Regions from separate parts of the Enterococcus montenegrensis genome, predicted to be linked through region 2. Evidence: predicted binding sites of a transcription regulator. Region 2 holds the regulator's gene; each other region holds the start of a gene.
What was found. The regulator HrcA, encoded in region 2, represses chaperone genes, less so after heat shock. The targets are predictions, from matches to a motif close to TTAGCACTCNNNNNNNNNGAGTGCTAA.
Positions count from the first base shown of each region.

Region 1: the regulator HrcA is predicted to act here: its motif matches at 8,703-8,729, upstream of groES (co-chaperone GroES).
Region 3: the regulator HrcA is predicted to act here: its motif matches at 8,283-8,309, upstream of clpP (ATP-dependent Clp endopeptidase proteolytic subunit ClpP).

Region 1 is NZ_CP120467.1:695,819-706,079, reverse strand. Features, by position in the region: gene P3T75_RS03365 (tRNA lysidine(34) synthetase) at 1-571, opposite strand, end outside; gene P3T75_RS03360 (LTA synthase family protein) at 592-2,385, opposite strand; gene nadE (ammonia-dependent NAD(+) synthetase) at 2,647-3,468, opposite strand; gene P3T75_RS03350 (nicotinate phosphoribosyltransferase) at 3,468-4,949, opposite strand; gene P3T75_RS03345 (DUF1827 family protein) at 5,164-5,520, opposite strand; gene P3T75_RS03340 (MerR family transcriptional regulator) at 5,838-6,602, shown strand; gene groL (chaperonin GroEL) at 6,720-8,345, opposite strand; gene groES (co-chaperone GroES) at 8,390-8,674, opposite strand; gene P3T75_RS03325 (CPBP family intramembrane glutamic endopeptidase) at 8,880-9,506, shown strand; gene P3T75_RS03320 (NAD(P)-dependent oxidoreductase) at 9,601-10,239, shown strand.
Region 2 is NZ_CP120467.1:1,285,907-1,296,167, reverse strand. Features, by position in the region: gene pcp (pyroglutamyl-peptidase I) at 1-150, opposite strand, end outside; gene P3T75_RS06335 (iron-containing alcohol dehydrogenase) at 166-1,230, opposite strand; gene dnaJ (molecular chaperone DnaJ) at 1,486-2,655, opposite strand; gene dnaK (molecular chaperone DnaK) at 2,800-4,629, opposite strand; gene grpE (nucleotide exchange factor GrpE) at 4,673-5,236, opposite strand; gene hrcA (heat-inducible transcriptional repressor HrcA) at 5,270-6,310, opposite strand; gene hemW (radical SAM family heme chaperone HemW) at 6,478-7,641, opposite strand; gene trhO (oxygen-dependent tRNA uridine(34) hydroxylase TrhO) at 7,859-8,761, opposite strand; gene P3T75_RS06300 (adenine phosphoribosyltransferase) at 9,303-9,815, opposite strand; gene recJ (single-stranded-DNA-specific exonuclease RecJ) at 9,827-10,261, opposite strand, start outside.
Region 3 is NZ_CP120467.1:2,042,118-2,052,378, forward strand. Features, by position in the region: gene P3T75_RS09820 (sensor histidine kinase) at 1-1,168, opposite strand, end outside; gene glnA (type I glutamate--ammonia ligase) at 1,333-2,673, opposite strand; gene P3T75_RS09830 (MerR family transcriptional regulator) at 2,716-3,093, opposite strand; gene P3T75_RS09835 (methionine gamma-lyase family protein) at 3,263-4,525, opposite strand; gene hflX (GTPase HflX) at 4,509-5,753, opposite strand; gene miaA (tRNA (adenosine(37)-N6)-dimethylallyltransferase MiaA) at 5,755-6,678, opposite strand; gene P3T75_RS09850 (glycerophosphodiester phosphodiesterase family protein) at 6,687-7,433, opposite strand; gene P3T75_RS09855 (hypothetical protein) at 7,584-8,096, opposite strand; gene clpP (ATP-dependent Clp endopeptidase proteolytic subunit ClpP) at 8,363-8,944, shown strand; gene P3T75_RS09865 (NADP-dependent oxidoreductase) at 9,078-10,016, opposite strand; gene P3T75_RS09870 (gamma carbonic anhydrase family protein) at 10,191-10,261, opposite strand, start outside.

The sequences.
Region 1 (10,261 bases), 590 kb from region 2:
TGACAAAGCGAATAATTTCTTGCTCTGGGATATAAAGCAGCGGACGAATCAAAGTAACTTCTGTTTTAGATAAATAACTTTTCGGCTCAAAACTATTTAACTTGCCATGAAAGAGAAAATTCATAAAGTACGTTTCAATCGCATCATCCAAATGATGCCCTAACGCTACTTTGTTACACCCAAGTTCACGAGCTTTGTTGTACAAAATTCCTCGGCGTAATTTGGCACATAATGAACAAGGAGATGACTCTTTTCGCACATCAAACACAACCTCGGCAATTTTAGTGGGAACTACTTCTAATGGATACCCTAGCTGTTGACAAAATTCTATTAGTGGTTGTAAATTAACATCTTCAAATCCCATATCTAAGCTAATGGGGACAATTTCAAATGGAAAACCAAGCCGCTCTTGCTTTGAAATGGTATCCAGAAAATACAATAAGCTGGTGCTATCTTTGCCCCCACTTAGACCAATTGCAACTTTATCTCCTGCTTCAATGAGTTGATGGTTTAAAATCGCACGCCGGATGGGATTATAATAAAGTTGATTGTCTTTTTTCTTAAAACTCATACTAGCTCCTTATCAATCGACTATTTAAAAAAATCAGTTTTTAAACTATATTGCTTACCAGCTAAAATATCGTATTGAATTAACCGATAATCTTCATAAACGTCTTTTTTTGCACCGGTAAGTGTTAAATTTTTCTGCCAATTTCCTTGTTTTAAATACATATTTTTTTCAAAAGCTGGCAATGTTTCTTCCAACTTCAAAAGCATGGCATAATAAGGTGTTACACCAAGACCTGCTTGCAAAAGTAAATTAGGCGCAAAATAAAAAGGACTTGTAATAACATCATGCTGATTACTTTTTGCTAACTTTTCGGCCGAATCAAAAATCAAAAACTGCGTTTCATGTAGGTTCGTACCACTATTTGCTTTTTGAATGGCGTCTGAATATATCCCTGGCAGATGATCCCCCCAAAAAACAACGAGGGTTCGTCGCGGCAATTTTTTCACCGCTTCAGTAAAACTTTGCAACGCCTCAGCGCTATAGGCAATATCTTGTAAGTAATTGGCAATGGCTGAGGTATTTCCCTCTGCGTTTACTTGATAGGGAATATTTCCATATTTATTTCCGTAAGGCATATGGGTTTGCATTGTCACCAAGTGAATAAATTGGGGCGTTTTTCCCTTTTTTAAAATGGATAAAATTTCGTCATAAGCTGACTCATCGGAGATATAGGGATTATTTTCAATTTTATTTTGGTATTTCATTGTATCTTGGTCTAAAAAACGGTCAAAGCCTAAAATTTTATATACATCTTTGCGCTTATACATTGATGTATCATAAGGGTGAATAGCGGTTGTTTGATAACCTTGCTCTTTTGTTAACGACACAATGGAAGGTAATTGCTGTAGTTTAGGAACAAGTAGCGTGTATGGTGTTGTCATTTGGGCATTTAATAATTCCATACTAAAACTGGTTAAAGCTTCGAATTCAATATTGGCAGTGCCGCCACCATAATTTTGCGATAACATTTTTCCACTATACGTTTTATTGGCCACTGCATAATAATCAGCCAATGGTTCACCGCTATATTTTACGCCTTTTAAATGTGCCGGATCAGAGAAACTTTCTGACATCACGTAAATAATATTCGGTTTTTCTTCGCTGCCTTTTTCACCTTGGTATTTCTTTACAACTTCTGTGACTTTCTCTTTAGAATAATCTTTTGGCTTAGTCATTGCTTCTACTCTTAAATTATATAAAAAACCGCCAACAAAACCGACATTATAGTAATTCATTTTTTGCGAATACGGAATCCAAAGAGCCGTTTTATTGTATGCCTTTCTTAATAAATTGTCATTGGAGTTAAAATGACTAGCATAAACTAAAAAAGATAAACTAAGTAAAAAGACAACACCGCGAATGATTTGATCGGTAAAAGACAATTTACGGCTGCGATAAATACTGTAACCTAGTGCAATAACTGCTACAAAAATGGCAAGGAGTGCCATCAGAAAGACTGGCCAACCCACCAGATCTTTTAAAACACCTAATTGCCCTAACATCTTTAAATCATCGGGATAAATAGGTTCTTGTCTGGCGGTCATTTTTTGTAAGTCAGCAAAGCCTAAAAGTCCAATGGCGATACTATAAAATATGCCCCCAAATAAAAGCGAACCTGCAATTGTGGCAAAAATGCCATAGACTGCCAGTAAAACCAAACTACCAAGGAAAAATTTGGCTGTATGCCAAGAAAAAGCAAATTTCAAAGCTAAATCCAGTGATAAATTATTTTGACACCACTGCAAATATAAATTGCTGATGATGATCAGTAAAAAAACGGCCACACCAGCTAAAACATATTTCATTTTTTTCATGAAGAAACCTTCTATTCGTTGTTTTTGTTAAACAATTTATTTTCGTAGCCTTTATTTTAGCGGTTTGTTTTACGGGTGTAAAGAAACTATGGAAAATTTAAAAAAGGACAAAAAAAAGAGGAACCAAACTGGTATCCTCTAGCCGTTGTTGACGGAGTCTTCCCCAAAACTCCACTTTTAGTATAAAATAAACCAAGTTATATAGCAAAAGGGAGGGGTTCATTTTAATTAAAAATTAATTTACACCATCGTAATCTTATTTTACTTCCAAAAATCATCGAAAACTGTAATCGGTAAGTGGCGCTTGTGTTGTCCTTTTGCCCACCAAGATTCAATTGTTGCTTGAGCACTTTTTGAAATTGTTTTTCCTTCTAAATAATCATCAATTTCATCATAGGTCACCCCAAGTGCTGCTTCATCGGCAATGAGGGGTTTGTCATCTTCTAAATCTGCCGTTGGAACTTTCAAATACAAGGCTTCTGGCGCTCCTAATTCTTTTAACAACAATTTGCCTTGACGTTTGTTTAAACGAAATAAAGGTAAAATATCAGCACCACCATCACCAAACTTGGTAAAAAAACCGGTAATATTTTCGGCCGCATGGTCAGTACCAATCACAGCGCCGCTATTTGCTCCGGCAATTGCGTATTGCGTAATCATCCGCTGCCGAGCTTTGATGTTGCCTTTATTAAAATCCGAAACTTCAACGCCAGCTTCATTTAAGGCCTTCACTTGCCCATCAACAGCTGCTTTAATATTCACAGTTAGAAAAACATCGGGTTTTATAAAATCTAGTGCCATTTGTGCATCGGCTTCGTCGGCTTGGGTACCATAAGGCAAGCGGACTGCGATAAATTGATAATTAACCCCAGTCTCCTCTCGTAATTCTGTAAGCGCCAATTGAGCTAATCTTCCCGCTAAACTAGAATCTTGTCCGCCACTAATTCCCAAAACCAATGATTTTAAAAAAGGATTACGTTTTAAATAAGCTTTTAAAAAGTCAACACTCACTCTAATTTCTTCTTTTGGATCAATTGTTGCCTTAACGCCTAATTCTTTGATAATTTCTGTTTGTAAAGACATTAAAAACGTCCCTCCTCTTTTGTTACAGCCGCCACAGATTTGCGAACTTTTTCCATAATTGCCATTTTATGATTCCAACAATCGGTAGATAAATCTACTGGATATTGTTGTGGGTTCAAGTCACGTTTGTATTCATCCCATAAAGAATCTAGACATTCATGGGCATAAGCTTTAATATGCTCCAAATCTGGCAAGTCATAGACTAATTTACCAGCATGAAAAATTTCTTGTAAAACAGGCCGCGCACTAAAATCGCGAACAGTTTTATTGATAAAAGTGTGGACTGGATGGAACATAAAAATTTCTTCTTCTTCCCGTGGATCTTCATCCCAGAGCGTGATATAGTCGCCTTCAGATTTCCCATCTTTATTACGATTAATCCGCCACACTTGCTTTTTCCCAGGGGTCGTGACTTTTTCTGCATTTGATGAAAGTTTAATCGTGTCTACCATTTTGCCATTGTCATCTTCAATGGAAACTAATTTATAAACGGCACCTAAAGCTGGTTGATCATAAGCGGTGATAAGTTTTGTCCCCACACCCCATACGTCAATTTTAGCTTTTTGCATTTTCAAACTTAAGATGGTGTTTTCATCGAGATCATTTGAAGCATAGACTTTTGCTTGCGTAAAACCAGCTTCATCTAGTTGTTCCCGAACTTTTTTAGAGATGTAGGCCATATCTCCAGAGTCAATTCGAACACCTAAGAAATTAATTTCGTCCCCTAATTCTTTGGCTACTTTAATTGCCGCTGGAACACCAAGTTTTAAAGTATCATAAGTATCCACTAAGAAAACACAATCTTTATGGGTTTTAGCATAAGCCATAAAGGCATCATAGTCATTGCCATAAGATTGAACTAAGGAATGGGCGTGGGTTCCACTTGCAGGAATACCAAAAATTTTCCCAGCTCGCACATTACTTGTGGCATCTGCGCCCCCAATAAACGCAGCACGAGTTCCCCAAAATGCCGCATCAACTTCTTGTGCTCGGCGTGAACCAAACTCTAACAAAGGATCGTCTCCAATAACGGATTTAATTCGAGCGGCTTTCGTAGCAATTAACGTCTGAAAATTCACCATGTTCAAAAGGGCGGTTTCAATTAACTGCGCTTGTGCCAACGGTCCTTCAATTTGGACGATAGGTTCATTACTAAAGACCAAGTCCCCTTCTAATGCTGAACGCACTGTACAGCTGAATTTAAAGTCTGCCAAGTAATCCAAAAACGCTTCCGGATAGCCTGTAACTTCTCTTAAATAGGCAATATCACTTTCTGTAAATTGTAAATTTTCTAAGTAGTGGACAAACCGCTCCAACCCGGCAAAAATCGCATACCCCGTTTTAAAAGGCATCTCACGAAAATAACACTCGAAAACAGCATGACGATCGGCGCGTCCTAATTCCCAGTAAGTTTTCATCATATTCAATTGATATAAATCTGTATGCAGCGTTAAGCTGTCGTCAGGATATAATTTTTGCATCAGTTAAACTCCTCAAGATATTTTATGCCTTCCATTATATCAAAAAAACGCAAAAAGATAGGAAAATCACGCTTTTTCTTAGATTGACAGCAAAAAAAAGAGAATAAGAGACTGCTCTTACCTCTTTTTAGCTCTATACTTTTTTAGATATTCTTAAAGACTAAACTAAAATTATTGTTGTAGGATGATGCAATCAAACTTAATGCGGATATGTTTAGTTTTCTAAAGGCGTATACTCGACTAAGATAATATCTTTACGGGGTTTGGAGAATTTACTGCCTGATTCTTGCATTTTTTGTTTAATGTTCACATCAACAAAAACAGCGTGACGATCCACTTTTAACAAACGATGAATAATTGTATCGACTTCTTCTTTACGAATTTTCTTGTGATCGTTAATCAAAATTAGCCGAACCTTGTCATAGGTATCAGCATAAATGATTTGCGTACGATCAGCTGAATATAATTTGTAATATTTAATTGCCGTCTTGCCAAAAACAAATTTGGTAATATTAGGATAAAATGTTTCTAAATTCAAATTTTTATTTACTGGTGTTTCGATTATTTTCATAACATCTTTCCTTTCAAGTGAAATTCAACTATACACTAACACTGTCATAACCTTTACTCATTGATATTATAACATAATTTGTTTTCAACTTTAGCGAAGAAAGTTTGCTTAAATTATGAAACAAGAGAATTTTAAAACACATTACCATCCAACTAGCTTTATCTTTTAAAGTTCTATTTAGTCACTTATAGGCGCATTTTACTTTGTGATCAGTGTCCAAAATAATTTATTAGAAAAAACTTGACCTTTACGTTGCGTCAACCCTTATGCTGTAAAAGAGAAATGGGATGAAACAACAAAAAGCAGGAGGATTACTCATGTATACGATTAATGAATTAGCCAAACTAGCAAAAATTTCCAACCGGACGCTGCGTTATTACGATCAAATTGGTTTACTAAAAGCGTCACGTCAACCTAATTCTGATTACCGCTATTACGACCGTGCTGCGGTGGATAAATTGCAGCAAATTTTATTTTTTAAGAGTTTTGGCTTTACTTTGGCTAAAATTAAAGCAGTGATGAACCTCCCCCAAGCAGAACGTTTCGCTTTGCTTGAAGAACAATACCAAGCGCTTTTAACCCAACAAGCGCAGCTGAATGAAATGGTTCAGACTCTTTCTCAAACATTGGTTTATTACAAAGGAGGAGAACACATGAAAGATAGTGAAAAATTTGCAGCTTTTAAAGCCAAACAAATTGAAGAAAACGAGCAACGCTATGGAAAAGAGATTCGTGAAAAGTATGGGGAACAAGCCGTTAATTCCGCCAATGATAACTGGTCACATTTGACCAAAGAACAATATGAAAAAATGCAAGCAGCTCAAACTGCGCTATTTGCGAATTTAAAAATCTTGTCTCAAGCAGAAAAAATTGATTTAGACAGCAGTATTTCAAAAAATGTTTTTAATGCTCACAAAACTTGGCTACAAATCGCCGCTCCTTTTTACAATTCTGCGTATCATCGCGGTCTAGCCGACTTGTATGTTGCCGATGAACGCTTTGCAGCCTACTACAACGACCACGTTGAAGCCGATGTTGTAGATATTATGCACGACATTATTTACCACTATACCAAAGAATAGAACAGTCTTTACTTCAAATTTTTTTGATGAATGTTCTTTAAATTTCGCCACCCTTTTAACTGAAGGATAAAAAAAGTGATGATCCCTGAGAGATCATCACTTTTTTAGTGTTAAAAATTACATCATACCGCCCATTGCAGCAGGATCCATTCCTGGAGCTTGTGGCGCTTGTGGTTCAGGTTTATCTGCAACAACTGCTTCAGTTGTTAACAACAAAGCTGCAACAGAAGCTGCATTTTGTAAAGCTGAACGTGTTACTTTCGTTGGGTCAACGATCCCAGCTTCTACCATATTTACCCATTCACCGTTAGCCGCATTAAAGCCCATACCGATTTCAGCATGTTTTAATTTGTCGATGATAACAGATCCTTCATAACCAGCGTTTTCAGCAATTTGACGTACTGGCTCTTCTAGTGCACGTTCCACAATTTTCACACCAGTTGCAATGTCACCATCTGCTTCAATAGCCGCAACTTCAGCGATAACGTTGACTAGTGCAGTACCACCACCAGAAACCATACCTTCTTCAACAGCGGCACGGGTTGCGTTTAAAGCATCTTCAATGCGTAATTTCATTTCTTTTAATTCTGTTTCAGTTGGCGCACCAACTTTGATTACAGCTACGCCACCAGCTAATTTCGCTAGACGTTCTTGTAATTTTTCACGATCAAAATCAGAAGTCGTTTCTGCAATTTGATTTTTAATTAATTGCACGCGCGCAGCAATAGCATCTGTTTCTCCAGCGCCTTCTACGATTGTTGTATTGTCTTTATCAACGACAATTTTACTTGCTTGACCTAAGCTTTCAATTGTTGCGTCTTTTAATTCAAGACCTAAATCGTCTGTAATTACTGTGCCGCCTGTTAAAGTAGCGATATCTTCTAACATTGCTTTACGACGATCACCAAAGCCAGGAGCTTTTACTGCAACGACATTGAAAGTACCACGAATTTTATTTAAAACAAGGGTTGGTAATGCTTCGCCATCAACATCATCAGCAATAATCAACAATGGTTTTGATTGTTGTAAAATTTGTTCTAACAATGGCAAGATATCTTGAATGTTAGAGATTTTTTTATCGGTAATCAAAATGTATGGATTATCTAAAACAGCTTCCATTTTATCGTTGTCTGTTACCATGTATTGGGATAAGTAACCACGGTCAAATTGCATCCCTTCAACAACGTCTAGTTCAGTTTCAATCCCTTTTGATTCTTCAATGGTGATAACACCATCGTTTCCGACTTTTTCCATTGCGTCAGCAATGTAGTTCCCAACTTGTTCACTACCAGAAGAAACGGCACCTACTTGCGCAATTGCTTCTTTAGAGTCAACGATTGAAGAAATGCTGTGTAATTTTGCTACTGCTGTTTTAGTTGCAAGTTCAATCCCACGGCGAATACCCAATGGGTTAGCACCAGCTGTAACGTTTTTAATTCCTTCTCTGACAATTGCTTGTGTTAAGACAGTAGCCGTTGTGGTACCATCCCCAGCAATATCATTTGTTTTAGAAGCAACTTCAGAAACAAGTTTTGCACCCATATTTTCAAAATGATCTTCTAATTCGATTTCTTTTGCGATTGTAACACCATCGTTTGTAATCAAAGGTGAACCATATGATTTTTCTAATACAACGTTACGACCTTTAGGGCCTAATGTTACTTTTACTGTATCGGCTAATTTATCTACTCCACGCACCATCGCAGCCCGTGCTTCTTCTGCAAATTTAATATCTTTTGCCATGCTAAAACACCTCATTTAATTTTTTTATAACGTTTTTTGTGTGATTATTCCACAATAGCGATAATATCTTTACCATTAACAATTAAATATTCTTTGCCTTCATATTTCACTTCTGAACCAGCATATTTTTCAAACATTACTTGGTCTCCCACAACAACTGGGATTGCGGCTTTTTCACCATTTTCTAAAAAGCGGCCTTCACCAACAGCGATAACTGTACCTGTTTGTGGTTTTTCTTGTGCAGCTGATGCTAACACGATTCCGCCTACAGATTTTTCTTCTTCTTTTGCGACTTCAATGATCACGCGATCACCTAATGGTTTTAACACGATAAATCCCTCCATCAATTTTCATGTATTAGCACTCTCAATAGTTGAGTGCTAACCTACAAGAACTATATTACTCATTTTACCCCCACAATGCAAGTTTTTTCCCTTGTTTTTTTATTGAAGAAATTTTGCCTATTTTCCGAAGTAATTGTCTTGCGAAAATGATTCAGGTATACTTTTATTAGACAACTAAAGGAGTAGTTAAATGTCACAAATTAAATATAGCTTTTCATCAATTTTATGTTATGCTTTCGTTTTTTTAATTCCTGCTATTATTAAAATAAACAACGGTGAGACCCTCACTGCTGGTTTATCTTATTTAATCGGCACTGGTGTTCTAATTTTTTTATACCAAAAAGTTCCGCCTTTATCCTTTGAAAAAAATCCGATGAGTCGAAAAAAAATTATTCTCACCGGACTGATTGGTATTTTATTGACCGTCTTATTAATCGGCATCACTGGCTATATCGAAACTTTTTTTAGTATAAAAAATAATTTTAATCGCAGTCTCAATATGATGGAAGTTTTGTGGCAGCGGCCTATTTTTGCAGTTATAGCCACTATCTGTGGTCCCATTATGGAAGAACTCGTTTTTAGACGGGCTTGTATTGGCTTTTTTGGTGAATATTTTTCTTTACCTTTGGCAATTTTATTTAGTGCAGCAGCGTTTGCGCTGGTTCACACCGATAGTGATATTTTAGTCTACTTTATTTTAGGTTGCTTTTTATCCTTTATTTTCGTCAAGACAGGTTCAATTAAAACGGCCATCCTTAGTCATTGCGGTGCTAATATTTTAGTATTGCTTATTCAAGTATTGCGCTTTACACTTTAATCCTTTATTTTAACAGGCTTTTTTTTAGCAAAAAAAGTAGCTAACCGCTAAAATAAAGGATGTAGTGGTTTTTTATTTTTAAGGAGGCGTTTTAATGAAAATTGGAATTATTGGAGCCACAGGTCATGTCGGCAGTCATCTACTAAAAGCGGCATTAGACGATCATTATGATGTTACAGCGATCGTTCGTAGCCCTGAAAAATTGCAAGTAGCTGTGCCCGTGCTAAAAAAAGATCTTTTTGATTTAACAACTGCTGATCTCTCTGATTTTGATATTGTGATTGATGCTTTTAACGCACCCCACGGACGAGAAGAAATGCATAAAACAAGCTTGCTTCATTTAGCTAAAATTTTGCGGAAAACATCTGTCTGGTTAATTGTAGTCGGCGGCGCTTCTTCTTTGTATTTGAATACAGAGCGAACAAAACGCTTGCTAGATACCATTCCAGCCAGCTCTCCCATTCATCCAACGGCGTCAAATATGGCCCAATCATTGGCTGAGTTAAAAGAATTTCCTGATGTTGTTTGGACTTATGTATCACCTGCCGCAAACTTTATCTATGATGCCCCTTTTACTGGTAAATACCAAATCAACGAAGATATCTTGGAAAAAGATAGTGCTGGAAAAAGTGAAGTCAGCATGGCGGATTATGCGAAGGGTGTTATGGATTTAATCAAACAGCCACAAAAGAATATTCACATCAGTATTGCTGGCGATAGTACAAATTATTAAAAAAACTTCGCTAACGCCCTTT
Region 2 (10,261 bases):
TACTATACCAGCTTGTCCAAATACTGTTGGAATTTCCAACTTAATAATTTTTGCTCCCGCAATTTCTTCTGGCAGACGTTTCACCGCCTCTAAGGCGGGGTTGATTTTTTCTTTGTCAAAAGGATCAAATCCGGTTACTAAAATCTTCATTTTAAGCTCTTCTTTCTATGCTAACTCAGTTAAAGCCGTGCTGATTTTTGCTTCATCTACTTGTTTACCAAGGTGATTTCCAGCTTGCTTCGTTAATAAAATTTTCTTAGCAAGATCCCTAATCATGGTTTGAGATAAATTCAAATTAAGTTCTGGTAAGGTAGTCGGCAGTTTCAAACTCGTAAATAATTGACGGTAATCCTCATACTCTGTTCTCCTTTTTTCAATTAACAACTGTAAAAGTAGTCCTACTGCAACAATTTGACCATGACTGCCTCTTACGCTCAATTGGCAATCTCCCATTATCACGTTATGAAAACTATGGGCCAAACTCAAGCCGCCATTTTCAAACCCCAAACCACTTAATAAAATATTGGACTCTACGACATTTTCAAAAGCAGCATTTATGATGCCATCCTTTTGTGCTCGTAGTGCACTTTTAATATCACGTATTAAAACGTCGTGACACGTTTTAGCTAAACTTAACGCTGCTAGGGTCGGTTTGGCACCAGCAATATTTACGCCCTGATCCTCCCAAACACTTCGCGCCTCAATATAAGTTGCAATACCATCGGCAAAACCTGCCACTAGCATTTCTTGAGGTGCCGCAAAGATAATTTTAGTATCCACTAGAACGATTTCAGGATTTTTAGCATAAAAATTATAGCGTACAAAATTTCCTGCATCATCATAAATAACAGAAATTCGCGACGTAGCAGCATCCGTCGCTGCCGATGTAGGTAAGACGGCAACAGGTAAGTGATTGTTATTTGCAACCATTTTCCCTAAATCCATTGCCTTCCCACCCCCTAAAGCAATGATAAATTGATAATTATCAGTTTGAATCATCTCTTTAGTCTTTGCAAAGAAAGTTGCTTGACTGCTGTGATCTACTAAAACAGCGGCACTTTCAATTTCTACTCTGTTTAAATTCTCAACCAACTGCTCTCCTACCATCTGCATCACAAATGCATCAGTCACAATTAAGGCTTTTTTACCTAATCGTTGCAAGCATAAAAGTTCTGTTTGAAAAGCCGCAAATCCTTGGATATAAACTTGGGGGCTAGCAAAAACGCGCATTCTACCACTCCTTTTATCTGACTATTCTAACTATAACTCAAAATAAGAAAAGCTTCACGAAATTATTTAATTTCACAAAATTAGATAAAGCGGCAAAAAACATAAGTCACTTTTTAACAAATATTTTTTAAGAAAATTAGGATATGGATATAATTTTCGTTACTATTTATAAAATAAACGGTTGTCTAAAATTAACTTTCTTCCAATTTCAAAAGAAAAAGAGTTCATCAGATTTCTCTGATGAACTCTTTTATCTTATTTTTTCTTACCGCCAAAGGCATCTTTCATTTTATCAAAGAAGCCTTCTGACTGTTGTTCAGTCAATTTTGTTCCACTAACTTCAGCAAATTGACGCAATGCTTGTCTTTGCTCTTCGCTTAGATTTTTAGGTGTAATCAATTTCACTTTTACGTGTTGATCACCATTTCCGCTTCCCCGCAATTTTGGCGCACCTTTACCACGTAAACGGAAATTCGTTCCGGTTTGTGTTCCAGCTGGAACTTTTAATTTCACTTCACCATGAACTGTCGGCACATTAATTTCATCCCCTAATGCAGCTTGAACAAAATTAAGTGGTAATTCATAATAAATTTCAGCCCCATCACGATCAAAAATGTCACTTTCTTCTACGCGAAAGACAACATATAAATCACCGTAAGGTCCACCGTTTTCACCAGCTTCTCCTTGGTTTTGTAGACGCATTTGTTGCCCATCTTCCACTCCGGCAGGGACAGTCACTTTTACTTCATGAGCTTTCTTTTCATGACCTGATCCATGACAAGTTGGACATGGATCTTTGATTTCTTTACCTGTTCCATGACATACATCACAAGTCTGACGACTCATCATCCGTCCTAGAGGCGTTTGGCGTTCAACATTAATCGTACCAGAACCATGACATTTTGAACACGTCACGGGTTGTGTACCTGGTTTAGCACCATTTCCGCCACAAGTATGACAGACTTCTTCACGATTGTATTTAACCGTTTTTTCCACCCCAAAAATGGCTTCTTCAAACTTTAAATTAACCGCATACTGTAAGTCAGCACCTTGTCTTGGTGCATTGGGATCAGCAGAACGACCGCCGCCACCACCAAAGAAGGATTCAAAAATATCTTCAAAACCGCCAAAACTACCGCCACCGCTGAATCCACCATAATTACCGCCGCCAAAGCCACCATAGCCTCCGCCGTAATTCGGATCAGTACCAGCATGACCATATTGATCATATGCCGCCCGTTTTTGCGGATCGCTTAAAATTTCATAAGCTTCCGAAATTTCTTTGAATTTGTCTTCTGCATCAGGTTCTTTATTAATATCAGGATGATACTTTTTGGAAAGCTTGCGATATGCTTTTTTGATTTCGTCATCGGAAGCTCCCTTTTGTAGCCCGAGGACTTCGTAATAATCACGTTTGTCTGCCATAGGCTTTCCCTCCACATACATTTAGTCTCACTTGGGTATTTTAACACATTTTGTTAGGAAGCTGAACTATCTCATAGAAAAAGCCAAAGCTAGGCCTTGGCTTTTTTCTAATCCTACACAGCGAACTATTTCACTTTTACAAAATTATTTATCGTCGCCGTCAACTTCTTCAAAATCAGCATCGACAACGTCATCAGCGCCACCTTGTGCTTGTGTTGGGTCAGCATCAGCTTGTTGTTGTGCTGCTTGTTCGTATAATTTAACTGTTAAATTTTGGACGATTTCGTTTAACGCATCGCGTTTTGCTTTCATATCTTCTAAATTATTAGCTTCAACAGCAGCTTTTAATTCATCCCGCGCATCTTCTGCTTTTTTCACTTCATCTGCGTCAACTTTACCTTCTAATTCTTTTAATGTTTTATCAACAGAGAATAATAAAGCATCTACATCATTGCGCAAGTCAACTTCTTCTTTACGTGCTTTATCAGCTTCCGCATTTGCTTCTGCATCTTTTACCATGCGTTCGATTTCGTCGTCTGATAAACCTGATGAAGATTTAATCGTAATTTTTTGTTCTTTTTGTGTACCTAAGTCTTTAGCAGATACATTTACAATCCCGTTTTTATCAATATCAAATGTTACTTCGATTTGAGGAATACCACGAGGTGCAGCTGGAATATCTGTCAATTGGAAACGACCTAATGTTTTGTTGTCTGCAGCCATTGGACGTTCACCTTGCAACACATGAATATCAACAGCAGGTTGGTTATCTGCGGCAGTTGAGAATACTTGTGATTTGCTCGTTGGAATGGTTGTATTGCGGTCAATTAATTTTGTAAAGACTCCACCCATTGTTTCAATACCTAATGATAATGGGGTTACATCTAGTAAGACAACATCTTTAACATCACCTGTAATAACACCACCTTGAATAGCAGCACCCATTGCTACAACTTCATCTGGGTTAACAGATTTGTTTGGTTCTTTACCAGTTTCTTTGCGAACTGCTTCAACAACCGCAGGAATACGAGTTGAACCACCTACTAAAATTACTTCGTCTACTTCTGATTGTGATAAACCAGCATCTTTTAGCGCTTGGCGAACTGGTACTTTAGTCCGTTCAACTAAGTCAGCTGTCAATTCATCAAATTTTGCTCGTGTTAATGTCATTTCTAAGTGCAAAGGACCAGCGTCTCCTGCAGTGATAAATGGTAAGCTGATTTGTGTACTTGTCACACCAGATAAGTCTTTTTTGGCTTTTTCTGCAGCATCTTTCAAACGTTGCATTGCCATTTTGTCATTTGAAAGATCGATGCCGTTGTCTTTTTTGAATTCTGCTACCATGTGATCGATGATTTTATTGTCAAAGTCATCCCCACCTAAATGGTTATCCCCAGCAGTTGATAATACGTCAAAGACACCATCGCCTAATTCCAAGATTGATACGTCAAAAGTACCACCACCAAGGTCAAAGACTAAGATTTTTTCATCACGATCTGTTTTATCCAAGCCATATGCTAAAGCAGCGGCGGTTGGTTCATTGACAATCCGTTCTACTTCAAGACCGGCAATTTTACCAGCGTCTTTAGTTGCTTGACGTTGTGCATCGTTAAAGTATGCAGGAACTGTAATAACAGCTTTTTCTACTTTTTCACCTAAGTAGTCTTCTGCAAAGCCTTTAATGTATTGTAATACCATTGCTGAAATTTCTTGTGGTGTATAAGATTTTCCTTCTACTTCAACTTTGTAGCCTGCTTCGCCCATGTGGCGTTTAATAGAAGAAACAGTATTTGGGTTGGTTACAGCTTGACGTTTTGCTACTTCCCCAACTTGAATTTCGCCATTTTTAAATGATACAACAGAAGGAGTTGTTCGGTTACCTTCTGGGTTTGCAATAATTTTTGCTTCGCCGCCTTCTAGGACTGCGACTGCAGAGTTTGTTGTACCTAAGTCAATACCAATAATTTTACTCATAATAAAACGCTCCTTTAATAGTTACTCGTAATTTTTTTAAAATTTATTGGGCTACAATAACCATACTTGGTCGTAAGACGCGATCGTGTAACTTGTAGCCTTTTTGTAGTACCTGCACAATTGTATTGGCAGGTGCATCATCACTTGCTTCAACAGTTTGCACACCTTGATGGAAGTTGGGATCAAAAGCTTCGCCTTCAGCAGCAATCTCTTCAATTCCTTCTTCTTTTAAAGCTTGTTGCAAACTAGCTAAGGTCATTTCAACACCTTTTTTCAAATTAATGCCTTGTTCATCCGAGACATCTGTTGCCATTGCTCGCTCCAAATTGTCAATAGCCGGTAATAGTTTTTTTGCTAAGTCTTGTGAACGATAACGTTGTAAAAGTTCTCTTTCATTACGGTTACGATTGGTAATATTCGCAATTTCTGCTTTTGCCCGTAATAATTGGTCGTCCATTTCATCAATTTTTGCTGTCAGTTCAGTTAATTCATCTGTGACAGATTCTTGTTCCAAATCTTTTTGTTCAGTAGCTTCCGCTACCTCTTGATCTTTTAATTCTTGATCTTTTAATTCTTGATCTTTTAATTCTTGATCTTTTTCTGACACTGAACTTGCCACCTTTCTACGCAAATTTCTTTTTTAACTTGTTGCGTCGAGCGAACGATAATACTCCGCCAATTTCTCGGCTAGTTCTCTGGAAAACACATCAAGTAAACCAAACATTTTAGAATACTGCATACTTGCAGGACCTAATAATGCAATCACACCTTTACCATGACCAGAAATATCATAACTGGCTTGAATTAAGCTCATATTATGAAATAAGTCATTGCCCAACTCATCACCAATACGAATATCAATGTTATCTGTTGGTGGAATTAAAAGCTGCATCAACTCTTCAGGGTCTTTCATAAAGCGGTAAATTGATTTGAACTGATCCACATCAGTAGCAGGTTCAAAATCAATCATATTCATGCGACCGCCGACAAAGACCTTTTCTTCAAAAACTTGACCCAACATTAAATCAAATAAATCTAAAATACCTTCTGTTGTTTGAAAGTATTTATGCAAGATCATCGGAATCTCAGTACGCAGACGTTGGTAAACCGTTAGTAACGGCTCACCCACTAATTTGTCGTTGATGATCCGTACCATCTTTTCCAAGTCAGCTCCGCTGACACTTTGCGGCAAGGCAAAGACTTGACTTTCAACATTGCCTTGATCCGTTACGATAATCGCAATCACTTGACGACTATTTAACGGGACAATTCGAAAACCGGTCAGACGTCTATCCTTCATATCCGGACCCAAGGACAAGGCAGTATAGCTGGTTAAATTGGATAAAATTTCAGCAGATTGTTGAATAATATCGTTAATCTCATGAAATTCTTTTCCAAAAGACCGCTTGATTACTTGCATATCCGTTTTTGCTACACGAGTAGGCTTTAAAAGATGGTCAACGTAATAACGGTAACCCACCATCGAAGGAATACGACCAGAAGAAGAATGCGTCTTTTGTAAGAGACCTGCTTCTTCTAAAGCTTTCATATCATTGCGGATCGTTGCTGAACTAGCATTAATTCCTGCTGCCATTAAAGACTTAGAACCCACCGGCAAGCCGGTCTTCGTATAATGTTGGATAATGAGACGCAGAATATCTTGTTGTCTTTTTGTCAACATATTCATCACCTCGTATTTAGCACTCCGTCTATCTAAGTGCTAACACATATTAATATACCACAAGAAAGTTTAATGTCAAGAATTAAGCAACAAAAAATTAGCACTCTTTGATATAGAGTGCTAATCGTTTTTTTCAATCATATCAAGGCTTACATCAATTTAGAAAATCAATCTAATAAAAACTTCTCAAAAATTTCATTTCCAATCAATAACCCTTTTTCAGTGAGTCTGACATTGTCCTTTGTTTCAAGCAACCATTGTTTGCTTACCAAATCTGCCAAAACATTTCCGTAAACAGCCGTCAGCTCTTGCCCAAATTTTTCTGCAAAATGAGCTTTAGAAATACCAGCTTTTTTACGTAATCCCAAAAACATTTCTTCTTCCATTTGGTTATTGCGACTTAACTCTTCTGTTTCATAAATAGGAAGTTGATCGTTTTTCAATGGTTTTAAATAGTGTTGAATTGGACCAAAATTTTTATAACGCGTTTTTCCTAGATAGCCACTTGCTCCAGCGCCAAAACCAAAGTAGTGTTCATTATTCCAATAAACTAAATTATGTTGGGATTCAAATCCTGGCTTAGCAAAATTACTAATTTCATACTGAAATTTTCCGGTATCATGCATAGCTAACATCGTTTCTTCAAACATCTGACCTTCAATTTCTTGATCCGGCATCTCCAAGCGCCCTTGTCTCACCCAGTTCATAAACATCGTCTTGTTTTCTAAAATCAAGGAATACAACGAGTAATGGGGTAAATCTAATTCAATTGCCCGTTTTAAGGTATCGCGAAAACTTGCTAATGTTTGACCCGGAAGCGCATAAATCAAATCAATCGAAACATTTTGAAAATCTGCTTTTTCTAAGAAGTCCATTGTGTCATAGACGTCTTTAGCTGTATGTTTACGTCCAATCTTTTTTAGCAAAACATCGTCAAATGTTTGTACGCCCATGGAAAGACGGTTCACACTGTGATCTTTCATCACTTGTAATTTGTCTAAAGTCAAATCACCAGGATTTGCTTCCACGGTAAATTCGGTAACAGTCTCCATTGGGAAAAGATCATTAATTCCCCTTAAAAGGGTATCTAGTTGGCCAGCTGAAAGTGAAGTTGGTGTTCCACCTCCAACGTATAAAGTTGGACTTTTTTTTATGGGATTTTTTTCTAGCGTAAGTTTCATTTCTTTTAAAAGACAAGCGATGTATTCATCGACAGGCTGCCCTTCTAAAAAGACCTTATTAAAGTCGCAATAATAACAGATATGTTCACAAAAGGGAATGTGGATATAGGCTGATATTGCCGCGTCTTTTGGTTTTTTCATTTGTTGCATGGTTTAATTCCTCTCAATTAACATTACTTTTTTCTCAATCGTTTCATTTTCTCGTCTATCTTACCACAAGTAAATTCCTTCGTGGAAAAATGGCGGTTTTTTAACCAACTCTTTTAAAATTACCGTCTATTTTTTTAACTCTATGACAAGCTAAATTGAGAAATTATAAAAAGGTTGAATCTAGATTCAACCTTTTACTTCATATTGTTTTTTGTTATTACTTGGCATAAGTATTTTGACGATAACGATTTTGAGGGTGGTTTCGACAAGCTTGACTGCAAGCACCTAAATATTTCGTCTCATTTTCAACCGAAGCCAGAATACGGCGATTACATTCCGGATTGCTGCAATTAATGTAACGCTCACAAGGAGTTCCGTCAAACCAATCACGGCCAACAACCTTTTTATCAACGTGATTGATTTCTACACTAATCCGTTCATCAAAAACATACATTTTACCATCCCATAATTCTCCTTTAACTTCTGGATCTTTGCCATAAGTTGCAATCCCACCATCTAATTGTCCGACATCTTTAAATCCTTCTTTTACTAACCAGCCTGAGAATTTTTCACAGCGAATCCCACCGGTACAATAGGTGACTACCCGTTTTTCCATAAACTCTTCTTTATGTTCTTTGATCCACTGAGGTAATTCGCGAAAATTACGAATTTCTGGTCGCACAGCACCCCGAAAATGGCCCAAATCATATTCATAATCATTGCGAGCGTCAATCACAACGGTATCTTCGGCCAACAAAGCTTCTTTAAATTCTTTTGGCGACAAATATGCGCCTGTAACTTCATTAGGACTAAAATCATCGGATAATTGCAACGACACAATTTCTCGCCGCGGACGGACAAACATCTTTTTGAAGGCGTGTTCCGTTGCTTCATCACTTTTAAACGTAATATTTTTAAAGCGAGGATCATCTTTCAATGCTTTTTTATATGCCGCAGTTGCTTTTTTTAATCCTGAGACAGTGCCGTTAATACCTTCTTTTGCAACTAAAATCCGTCCTTTTAATCCTAATTTTTTACAAAAGGCCAGATGTTCTTGTGCAAATACTTCCGGCTCCTCAATTGTTGTGTATTTATAGTAAAGCAATACTTCATAATCCATCTTCATTCCCCTTTCTTATGTAGTATAGCCAATCACAAACTTAGAAGAAATTTCTCTGCTTGTGGCAAGTATCTCAAAATCCGTCTTTTTTCTTAAAAAAAAACTCTGCCAATTTTAAATTACATTTTTTCTCCTTTCAAAAGAACATTTTTACAACAATTCCTTTTCACCTCACAAAGGAAATGATTCACAAAACGCAAAAAAATATAAAAATAATTTACCCACATTGAAAAGCTACTATTTTATAAATAGTGGTAACCAGATTTTTCATTCTAAACTCACTCTAGTATGAGCAATAATTATTTCCTTTCAAATAAACAATAACCACAGCTAAGAAAAGTTTTTCAAACTCTTCACACACCTACAATAAGGCCGAACTTCAATATATTGCATCACAAATTTCTTAAAATTTTAACTTATTTCTTGCAGAGTTAGTGCGATGCTAGATGGCGCTAAAGCAGCCAAATCAATGCTTTTTATTGTAAAAAATCTTAAAAAAGATAAAAAAACCTTGCAATAAAGATTGCAAGGTAAGAGGTGCTTAATATTCCATCAATGTAATCATATCGTAGTCTTTAATTTTGTCTCGACCGTGTAAGTCCATTAGTTCAATTAGAAAAGCACAGCCCACAACTACGCCACCTAATTCTTCAACCAATTCTGTCGTTGCTTTAATCGTTCCCCCGGTTGCCAATAAGTCGTCACAAATTAAAACGCGTTGGCCAGGTTTAATAGCATCTTCATGAAGTGTCAGTGTATCTGTCCCATATTCTAAGTCATAGGTTACTTCAATTGTTTTACGAGGTAATTTACCTTTTTTACGAACTGGAGCAAACCCAACACCTAATTCATAAGCAACTGGACAGCCCACAATAAACCCACGTGCTTCTGGTCCAACTACCATATCAATTCTTTTTTCTTTTGCATAGTCTACGATTTGTTTTGTTGCTTCTCGATAAGCCAGACCATCAGCCATTAAAGGTGAAATATCGCGAAAAACAATACCTTCTGAAGGGTAATCGGGAATACTTGCAATATAATCTTTTAAATCCATGTTTTTTCCTCCTAGTTTTCAAACCAAGTTTTTAAAGTTGCCATATCACTTAGCAATAAAAATTCTTCTGTTTTGATTTTTTGTTGTCTACGTTTATAAACCACACTGGTAGTAAGATCTTTTTTGCCATCAACTTCTGTCTTGTGTAAAAGACCATCGCTTATTGTAACAAATTCTAAATCAAAAAACACCTGAATCATAAAAATTAATAATTTTTCTGGTATTTTTAAAAATTGCGCAATGCTAGGAAGTTTATATCGGACATCTAGCGTATCTTGTTGTGCAATTAGTTTAAAGAGTCGACCATACTGTTCCCTTGTCCCCAAACCATCTAAATACGCATCATCATCGGCGTTTAAGACTAAATACAACTGATGGAAATCCGTCAGCGACAAAATTTCTTTTAAAACGAGGGCATCCATCGGACAGTCCAAAAATGCAATACT
Region 3 (10,261 bases), 760 kb from region 2:
CGTTAAAGAAAAAGTGGGGATTTACTTGAGCTTGTAGCGATTTAATTTCGGCATCCTTTAACAGTTGACTTCTTTCTTCTGCTTCCCCTAGCTCGATTTGAGAAGAAAAAATCGTTGCTAGTCCCTCTGCCAGCTCTTCTTCCACATAAGTCAATTTTGTTTCATCGGTAAAGTACATTTTCAGTGTGCCCACAACTTTTTCATGAGCAAAAAGTGGAATAACAATCGCAGCAGCCAAAGGACAATTAGGATTTTTACACCCAATTTGTTCTTTACTATGGGCAATTAGCATACTTCCAGATTGCAAAACTTTTTTAGAAAGTTCAGTAATCACTTCAATTTCTGGAATATGGTGATCGCTGCCTGCCCCCACATGGGCTAGAATTTGATGTTTATCGGTAATACTGATTGCGGCTAATTTGGTATAGCGTTGAATAATTTCTGCTGCTGCTTGGCTGGACTCCCGCTTTAACCCTGCCCGAAAATACGGTAAAGTTTGAGCTGCTAAATTTAATACATCATGAGTTTGAACCGCTTTAGCTTGTTCTTCTTGTTTTAGGGTGATATTAATAATGGACATGAAAATAAACGTCCCAATGCCATTAATCATAATCATTGGTCCAGCAATCATTTGCGCTAATGCTGGTCCGCTAAAAAAAGCCACGAAGACCATTTGAATGGATTCCATCAAAATACCCACCAGCGCATAGACCCAAGCTTTATTTTGCCACTGCTTTTTAATTAGTAGTAATCGGATTAAGCCTGAAACAAGACCAATCAAAAAAGAAGAAAAGATATAAAAGCTACCTTGCCCGCTACCTTGGAAAAAGCGATGAATCCCTGCAATCCCACCCACGGTTGCGCCAACACTTGGGCCGCCCACTAAACCGGCAACACTGATCACTAGCGTACGGGCGTTGGCGATGGAGGTGTTCTCTGAAATATGGGTTAAAAAATTGCTTGGTACAATCTTATTACCCGCAATTTCAATTCCGGTAAAATTCGTTAAAATGGCAAACAGCCCGAAAACAACAATCAAAATGACTTTAGATGAAAACTGTTCCCGATTTTCTAGTACGCGCTTAAAATAGGAGACATTTACTAATAAAAAGGCTAATAAAATAATTAAGCCTACTCGCTCCATCATCAAAATAAATAAATCCAACATATGTATGCCCTCTTTTATTTTCCATTTTTCCTAATAGTAGTGGTGAAGGACCCTGATTGTCAATTTTCAACAAAATAAAAATAGCCCATTGCTCGCATCAATTTCAGAAAAGCACAAAACAAACCGCCCTAAGCCGTAGCTCAAAGCGGTTTGTTTTCCTGTTTTTAATACAACTCTAAATATTGTTCTCTTTCCCATTCAGAAACAGTTTGACGGAACGATGCCCATTCCAAACGTTTTGCTTCCACAAAATTTTGGTAGATATGATTCCCTAAAGCATCAACCATTACTTCATCTTTGCGTAGCGCTTTAATCGCATTGTGTAATGTTGAAGGTAAATCTTTAATTTGCGCTTCTTCTCTTTCTGTTTCATTCATGACATAAATATTGCGATCGACTGCTGGTGGCGGCGTCAATTCACGACGAATGCCGTCAAGACCGGCTTCTAATAATACTGCCATTGCTAAATATGGATTAGCTGAAGGATCAACTGAACGTAACTCCAAACGTGTTGATAGACCACGAGATTCTGGCACACGAATTAACGGTGAACGATTGCGACCAGACCAAGCTACGTAAACCGGAGCTTCATAGCCGGGAACAAGGCGTTTGTATGAATTGACGATTGGATTGCAGACAGCTGTATAAGCCCGGGCATGTTCAATTAATCCGCCTAAGAAATGATATGCAGTTTGGCTCAAGCCCATTTCTCCTGCTTCATCATAAAAAGCATTTTCTTTGCCTTTAAATAATGACATATTACAGTGCATCCCTGAACCATTAATCCCAAATAATGGTTTTGGCATGAAGGTCGCGTGTAGACCGTGTTTGCGGGCAATTGTTTTTACTACTAATTTAAAGGTTTGGATATTATCACAGGCATCGACAACGTCGGCATATTTAAAGTCGATTTCATGTTGTCCAGGAGCCACTTCATGGTGAGATGCTTCCACTTCAAAGCCTAGACTTTCTAATTCCAACACAATATCCCGGCGGCAATTTTCACCTAAGTCTGTCGGGGCAAAATCAAAATAACCACCAGCATCATTTAATTCCGTTGTAATTTCACCATCTTCATCTAGTTTGAATAAGAAGAATTCTGGCTCTGGCCCTAAATTAAACGAAGTGAAACCTAATTGTCTCATGTTTTCCATAGCGCGCTTCAAATTACCACGGGGATCGCCAGCAAACGGTGTACCATCAGGATTATAAATATCACAAATCAAACGTGCGACTTTACCATGTTCACTTTCCCAAGGGAAGATCATCCAAGTAGATAAATCTGGATACAAATACATATCGCTTTCTTCGATGCGGACAAAACCTTCAATCGAAGAACCATCAAACATCATTTTGTTATCCAAAACTTTTTCCAATTGACTTACTGGAACTTCAACATTTTTGATTGTTCCCATAATGTCTGTGAACATTAGACGTAAGAAACGAACATTTTCTTCTTCGACAATACGTTTGATATCTGTTGCTGTGTAATTTACGCGAGGCATATAATCCCACCCTTAATTAGTTTTTTTATTTTCAAACAACGCCTACATTCGTGGACCCTGCTTAAATGGATTTTGTTGTGTTAAACCACCTTGGCTTAGTAGTTCATCATAAAAAATTTGTCGAACATCTTGGTCAGTCAGCGGTTTTTTATTTTTTGCAATTTTTTCCTGCTGCTTTTGCATTTCATAGGCATGTTTGATCCCTGCCATATTTAAACCTTCAGACAAGTAATCCTTGATTTCAAGTAAAATATCAATATCATTCAAAGAATACATACGACGATTGCCTTCACTTCTTTCGGGATGAATTAAATCTTGCTCTTCGTAATAACGAATTTGTCGCGCAGTAAGATCTGTTAGCTTCATCACCGTCCCAATCGGAAAAACTGACATTGATCGGCGCAACTCTTTTTCTCGCATGAAACTACTCCTTTCCGGTTGGTTTTTTAACTTGGGATAACTATACCAATCCCATTTTTGAAAGTCAAGGCTATATGTTAGCTTTTCTGACATAAATAATAAAAAATTTTCTGACAAATAAAAAGAACCTTGAATTAACAAGGTTCAGTTGAAATTAAAAAAACTAAAATTATTTTTTATTTTGATGAAAAACAGCATTTACTGCGTTAGCGACTGCAATTTTAACATGTTCATAAGTTAGACCACCTTGAACGTACAATGAAAACGGTTCCCGCAAAGGACCATCTGCACTTAACTCAATACTCGCACCTTGAACAAAAGTTCCTGCTGCCATAATAATATCGTCTTCATAACCAGGCATATAAGAAGGTACCGGGGCAACAAAGGCATCTACTGGTGAAAAACGTTGAATAGCTTGTGCGAAGGTAATCATCGCATCTTTTTCTTTAAGTTCGACTAATTGAATCAAATCTGTTCTAGGATCGTCCCACTTAGGAGTTGACGCAATAGCATATTCTGCTAATAACGCTGATGTGAAAACTGCACCTTGAATAGCCTGGCTAACGACATGAGGGGCTAAGAAAAAACCTTGGAGCATATCGTATACATTGCCTAACATGGCGCCGCCTTCTGCCCCTACACCTGGTGTAGTTAAACGATAAGCACACTTTTCAATTAAATCTTTTTTCCCAACTAAGTAGCCACCCGTTTTGGCAATACCGCCGCCAGGATTTTTAATCAAAGAGCCTGCCATTAAATCAGCTCCTACTTGTGTTGGTTCTAATAATTCAGCAAATTCGCCATAACAATTATCAACAAAGATAGTGACATCTGGCGCAATTGTTTTAACAAAATCACACATTTCCTTAATTTTTGCAATGGTAAATGAAGGTCTGGCAGCATAGCCACGGGAACGCTGAATAGCAACCACTTTGGTTTTTTGATTAATTTTTGCTTTTACAGCATCAAAGTCGACTTCCCCTGAGTCTGTCAAATCAGCTTGACGGTATGAAATGTCATACTCTTTCATTGAACCAATTCCATTTCCGGCTAAACCGATTACCTCAAGCAAGGTATCATAAGGTGTCCCCGTAATATAAAGTAGTTCATCCCCAGGACGTAACACCCCAAATAAAGCCGTAGCAATTGCGTGGGTACCCGAAACAATTTGTGGGCGCACTAATGCTGCCTGTGTACCAAACGTTTCTGCATAAACGGCTTCTAAAGCATCCCGTCCCATATCATCATTTCCATATCCTGTTGAAGGTAAAAAATGCGTTTCTGAAATATGCTGATTTGAAAATGCGCGTAAAACTTTATTTTGATTGCTCAAAGCAATTTGCCGTAACTCTTCTTGTCGTGGCGCAATTTTTTGCTCAACTCGCTCAATTGCGGCTACCAAAGACGGATTAAATTCATCTGTCCAATTCATCTTCCATTCTCCTTATCACACTGGCTTCAGGTAATGCAAAACCTTTGACCAAGTATTTTTCTGATTCTGGCAAAAACTCTTCATGCACCAGTAACGTTTCACTTTTCAGTTGTGCCAGTAATTTTCCTTCATTTTGTTTTAAATAAACATTGTAAGGTTCTAAGTTTTCCATCAGTTGCAAGCGCACAGCCGAGGTCAATTCAGCTTTACTGCGGCTACTCTTAGCTGAAATTAATACGTTGGGAAATAGGGTTGGCACAAATTGTGCTTTATCAATTTTATCAGCCTTATTGTAGACCGTTAAAATCGGGGTTTTATCAAAATCCAATTCTTTCATCAGCTCTAAAACTGTCTGCTCTTGTTGGGTACGATCAGGTGAACTGGCATCAACAACATGCAACAACAAGTCCATATCGCGACTTTCCTCTAACGTAGAGTGAAAAGCATCAATCAACTGCGTTGGTAAATCTTGAATAAAACCAACCGTATCCGTTAACGTAACCTCAAAACCTTCCGGCAGTTTCCAGCGTTTTGTCAAAGGATCTAATGTTGCAAAAAGTTCATCTTGTTCATAAGTTTTTGCTTCTGTTAATACATTCATAATCGTGGACTTGCCAGCGTTGGTATAACCAATTAAACCAATTTGAAAGCGATTGTTTTTTCTTCTTTGACGCGTACGTTCCCGATGGGCCGCCACGTCTTTTAATTCTCGCTTAATTGCTGTTATCTTATTACGAATATGGCGTCGATCTGTTTCTAACTTGGTTTCACCAGGCCCTCTTGTACCAATCCCTCCACCTAAGCGAGATAAATATTTACCTTGACCCACTAAACGGGGCAATAAATATTCTAATTGCGCTAATTCTACTTGCAGTTTTCCCGCTTTAGACCGTGCCCGCAAAGCAAAAATATCTAAAATTAACTGCACGCGGTCAATAACTGGCACTGCTACAAAATCGGCAATAGTTTGGCTTTGACGTGGTGTCAGTTCATGGTTGAAAATTACCAAATCTGCTTCATAACTTTCGACTAAATTTTTTAATTCCGTCAATTTTCCTTTTCCGATAATTGTTTGACGATCCACTTGGGGCCGTTTTTGAATTAACGAAAAACAAACTTCTCCTTTAGCCGTTTTGGTCAAACCTTTTAATTCTTGCATAGATTCACCAAAATTTTTCCAAGTCTCTTCGGTTTCTACCCCGACTAAAATAACTTTTTCTTGTTCCATGCTACTCCTCCAACCACGCTTGTATTTTCTGCTGCAAAGCTTCAATTGCTTCTGGTTGCGTAATCAAATCGACCCAAGTTGTCACTTCCATTCGGTTACGAAACCACGTTAATTGTCGTTTTGCGTAACGTCTTGAATCTAATTTAATTGTCTCTTTCACCTCATCAAGACTAATTTCACCTTTAAAATAAGGGAAAAATTCGCGGTAACCAATCCCTTTTGCCGCTTGGACATCTTCATAATCTTCTAAAAGGGTTGCTTCTTTTGCTAACCCAGCAGCAAACATCAACTCTACCCGCTGATTAATACGCTCATAAAGCACCTCTCGCTCTGTGGTTAAAGCGATTAAAAAATCATCGTAAAGCTTTTGCGGTTCATCTTTAGGTTTTGTAATGCTATGACCGGTTAAATCAAAGACTTCTAATGCACGGATGACTTTTCGCTCATTATTAAAATGAATTTTTTCAGCGGCTAGTGGATCTTTTTTTAAAAGCAGCTGCCACAAAGCCACTCTCCCCTCTTTTTGGGCGTAAGTCTGATATTTTTGTCGCAAATGCTCCCCCTGTTGCCCGAAATCTTCTGGCGCGCCTAATTTATAATCATAAAGCAGTGCCTGGATATAAAGACCTGTTCCGCCAACAACAATGGGCAGTTTACCTTTGGCTGAGATTGCCGCAATTTTTGCTCGCGCTTGTTTTTGAAAATCAGCAGCTGAATACGCTGCCGTAAAATCACAAATATCAATCAGGTGATGGGGAATGTCCGCGGCTTCTTTTTTGGTTACTTTGGCTGTCCCAATATCCAATTGACGATAAACTTGTAATGAATCCCCGCTAATAATCTCACCATTGAATTTTTGGGCTAGCTTAATACTTAGTGCTGTTTTTCCCACACCAGTTGGCCCTGCAATCACTAATACTTTCATTTTTATCCTCATTTATTTGGCTTATTTCGTGCATTTTTTACATATTGCTGTACTTTTTCTGGGAAATTGGTAATAATTCCTGCCGTATTTAACGCAACACATTCCTTCACTAGGGTTTCATCATCAATCGTCCAAGGACGCACAGCTAATGGTAAATCAGGTAATGTTGCTTTATTTTTCAAAACCCAGTCGATTTTAGGATGGATACCTTCAATATATGGTCGGTCCAGTGCTTGAAGTACCTTTTTATCACTGGTGCTTAAAATCAAATCTAGTTGTGTGTCAGGTTCTAATTTATGAATAATATCTAAGGAATCAATATTAAAACTACAATACCAATGTTTAAAAGGCCAAAGACGACTTGTCATTAAAGTAGCTGTTTTCATTTCGATTTCAGGATAATGGTAGTGATCGGTTTTTAGTTCAATTAACAATACTCCTCGGAAATTGCGCATGACTAATAAATCCAACACTTCTTTTAAGGTTGGTACTTTAGTATTTTGATAGCTTTCAGAAAACCAACTACCGGCATTTAATTTTTTTATTTCAGCCAGGTTTTTTTCTCGAATCAAGCCTTTTCCATTTGTCGTTCGCTCAACGTCTTCATCATGCATCACAATTAAGTGACCGTCTTTTGACAAATGAACATCTAACTCAATCACGTCACTATCTGCCCGCACTGCTTCGGCAAAAGAAGGTAGTGTATTTTCCGGTCGGCTACCACTGGCACCGCGATGGGCTACGATTTGTGTCATCACCGTTGCCTCCTTATCTTTTTCTTCATTAGTAATTGTACCACTTCTATCTGTATTTTATGTACCAGACAGCTACTCTAACATGAAATAAATACCGCAAAAAAGATGAGAAGACACCTTGCATCAGCTTCTCATCTTTTTTTAAAATTATTACGCGCTAAAATAGGTCAACGTACTATCTGAAAGTCGCTTTAACTCTGTTTTTCTTTCATTGATCAATTCTGTTAAATCGTCGGAAAAATGCTCCATAATCACACGACCACCCTTATAAGCGTAACCTCCAACTTTAATCGTTTCATCTGGTGACAAAATAACTTTTCGTTGCGCAATATTTTTGAAAAATTCTTCTAAAATGTAGTTTGGTAAATAAAAATTATTTTGAGCTGCAAATGATTGCAAGTAAGCATAGTCATCAATTGTGATATAACAATCATCAAAGGCATCAAAGCTGACATATTCTTCCATTAAGACGCTACGCTTTTGTAAAATTTCATTGATTTTTTTATTTAATTGGTTTAAGGTTTCAATTTCTTTTACTTTGTGTTCCAAAGTTCGTCGTTTTTGCTCTTTTTTCTCGTCATAACGAATACGTAAATTAAAGGCAATGGTAACGATTAAAGCACCCACCAAAACACCAAAAAAACCGGCTGCTGCTACTGCTATCATATTTTTCCTCCTTAAATTCTCTTGTCTTTTATTTTAGCATAACTTCTGTGGGATTCGCATTTTTTAACTGTTTTTAGCCACCCTTTTGTTATCTATTTTGATCTGCTATTTTTGTTAGCAAAAAAATATTCATTCTCTGAGTTTTTCATTTGACCTATTTTGACCTATTGGTTATACTTCTTTTTAGAGGTTATCGCTTAAATGTGCTAAACTTGAGACGTACAATAATTAACGTCGATTTGATTAAAGGAGGACTTTACATTATGAATTTAATTCCAACAGTCATTGAACAATCATCCCGCGGCGAAAGAGCGTATGACATCTACTCACGTTTATTAAAAGACCGCATTATTATGCTAAGCGGTCAAGTTACTGACGACTTAGCAAACTCAATCATCGCCCAATTACTTTTCTTGGACGCACAAGATTCTGAAAAAGATATCTATGTATACATCAACTCACCCGGTGGTAGCGTAACAGCTGGGATGGCAATTTACGATACAATGAACTTTGTTAAAGCCGATGTGCAAACAATTGTAATGGGCATGGCTGCTTCAATGGGCTCATTTTTATTAACAGCTGGCGAAAAAGGCAAACGTTTTGCTTTGCCAAATGCCGAAATCATGATTCACCAACCATTAGGTGGTGCACAAGGCCAAGCAACTGAAATCGAAATTGCAGCGCGTCACATCTTACAAACCCGTGATCGTTTGAACCATATCTTAGCCGAACGCACAGGTCAACCACTAGAAGTCATTGAAAAAGATACTGATCGTGATAACTTTATGACCGCTGAACAAGCGAAAGAATACGGTTTGATTGACGAAATTATGGTGACAAAATAATTGATAAAAAAAGAATTGAGACTTTTGTCTCAATTCTTTTTTTGTTTACCTTTATTATAGTCACCAAAAATTCAATTTGTTAGATTACTTGTGCTGCTTTCTTTTTTTAATTAAAAGAGTGCCCTTTTATCATTTAGGATTGGGCGATAACGATTTTGCCAGCAGCTGGATGACCCGCAATTTTTTCGTGAGCCAAAATGACGCTGCGCAATTCAAAAGGCAAAACTTCTGCAATATTAACAACCAATTTGCCATCCCCATAAGCATTTAGCAAATATTCAAAAGCAGTTTGGTCCTGGTATTCTTTTTTAGGGGCAAAACTTAAATACGTCCCATCTTTACGATCTGCTGGATTTGGCAGTTCATTTAAAGCAACATATGTTCCGCCAGGTTTTAAAATTTTCAGACCAAGATCTGCACTTTTACTCCCTTTTGTCGCGTCAATTACAATATCCGCCTGTTCAAAAAATGTTTTTGCCGGACTCGCTGTATCATAGGCAACAAACTCATCTGCTCCCCAGTTTCTAATTTTCGCTTCATTTTTTTGGGCCGCACTTGCTAGAATATGATTTTTATTTTGATGCAACATTTGTACAAGTAAAGACCCCACTCCACCAGAAGCACCTAACACCATCACGGTTTGACTACTGTCAACCTGTAGGAGTTCAAAAAGTAAATTGTACGCTGTGATTCCGGTTGTAACTATGCTTGCTGCTTTGGGAAAACTCATTGTCTCAGGGATTTTTGCCGCTTTTTTATTTGGCAAAACGACCTCTTGCCCATAAGTTCCGCTAATTGGGTGAATCACTACGCGATCGCCAACAGCAAAATCTGTTTCGCCAGGAAAAATTTCTGTCACGATTCCAGCCGCATCATTGCCCATTACATAAGGAAATTTCAAACTGCGAAATTCTTGCTGCGCCCCACTTCGCAAAGAAATATCGTAAGGATTAACGGCAAAAGCCTGCACTGCTACCCGGATATGGCCTGGGGTAATTTCTCTTGGTTGGTCTGTAATCGTCTCAAATACATCATGGGGCTTTCCATAACCAGTTATAGCAAAACGTTTCATCAAAAATTCCTCCTTTTTACCTTTGTCTAAAGTGTAGCGAGGAAAGAAAAAAAGCGCAACGATTTGCGCTTTAACTGCTTTCACAAAACGATGAGTCAAATTTGATCTCCAAACTTGCAATAAGATCTCAGCTTTCGTTTAAATATTGAAACTTTGTTAAAAGAGCTCTTATCTTTACTGACTTACCTCTGAATATTTTCCTGCTTGAAATTCTTGGCCCAATTGACAATAGTGGGTGATATTGG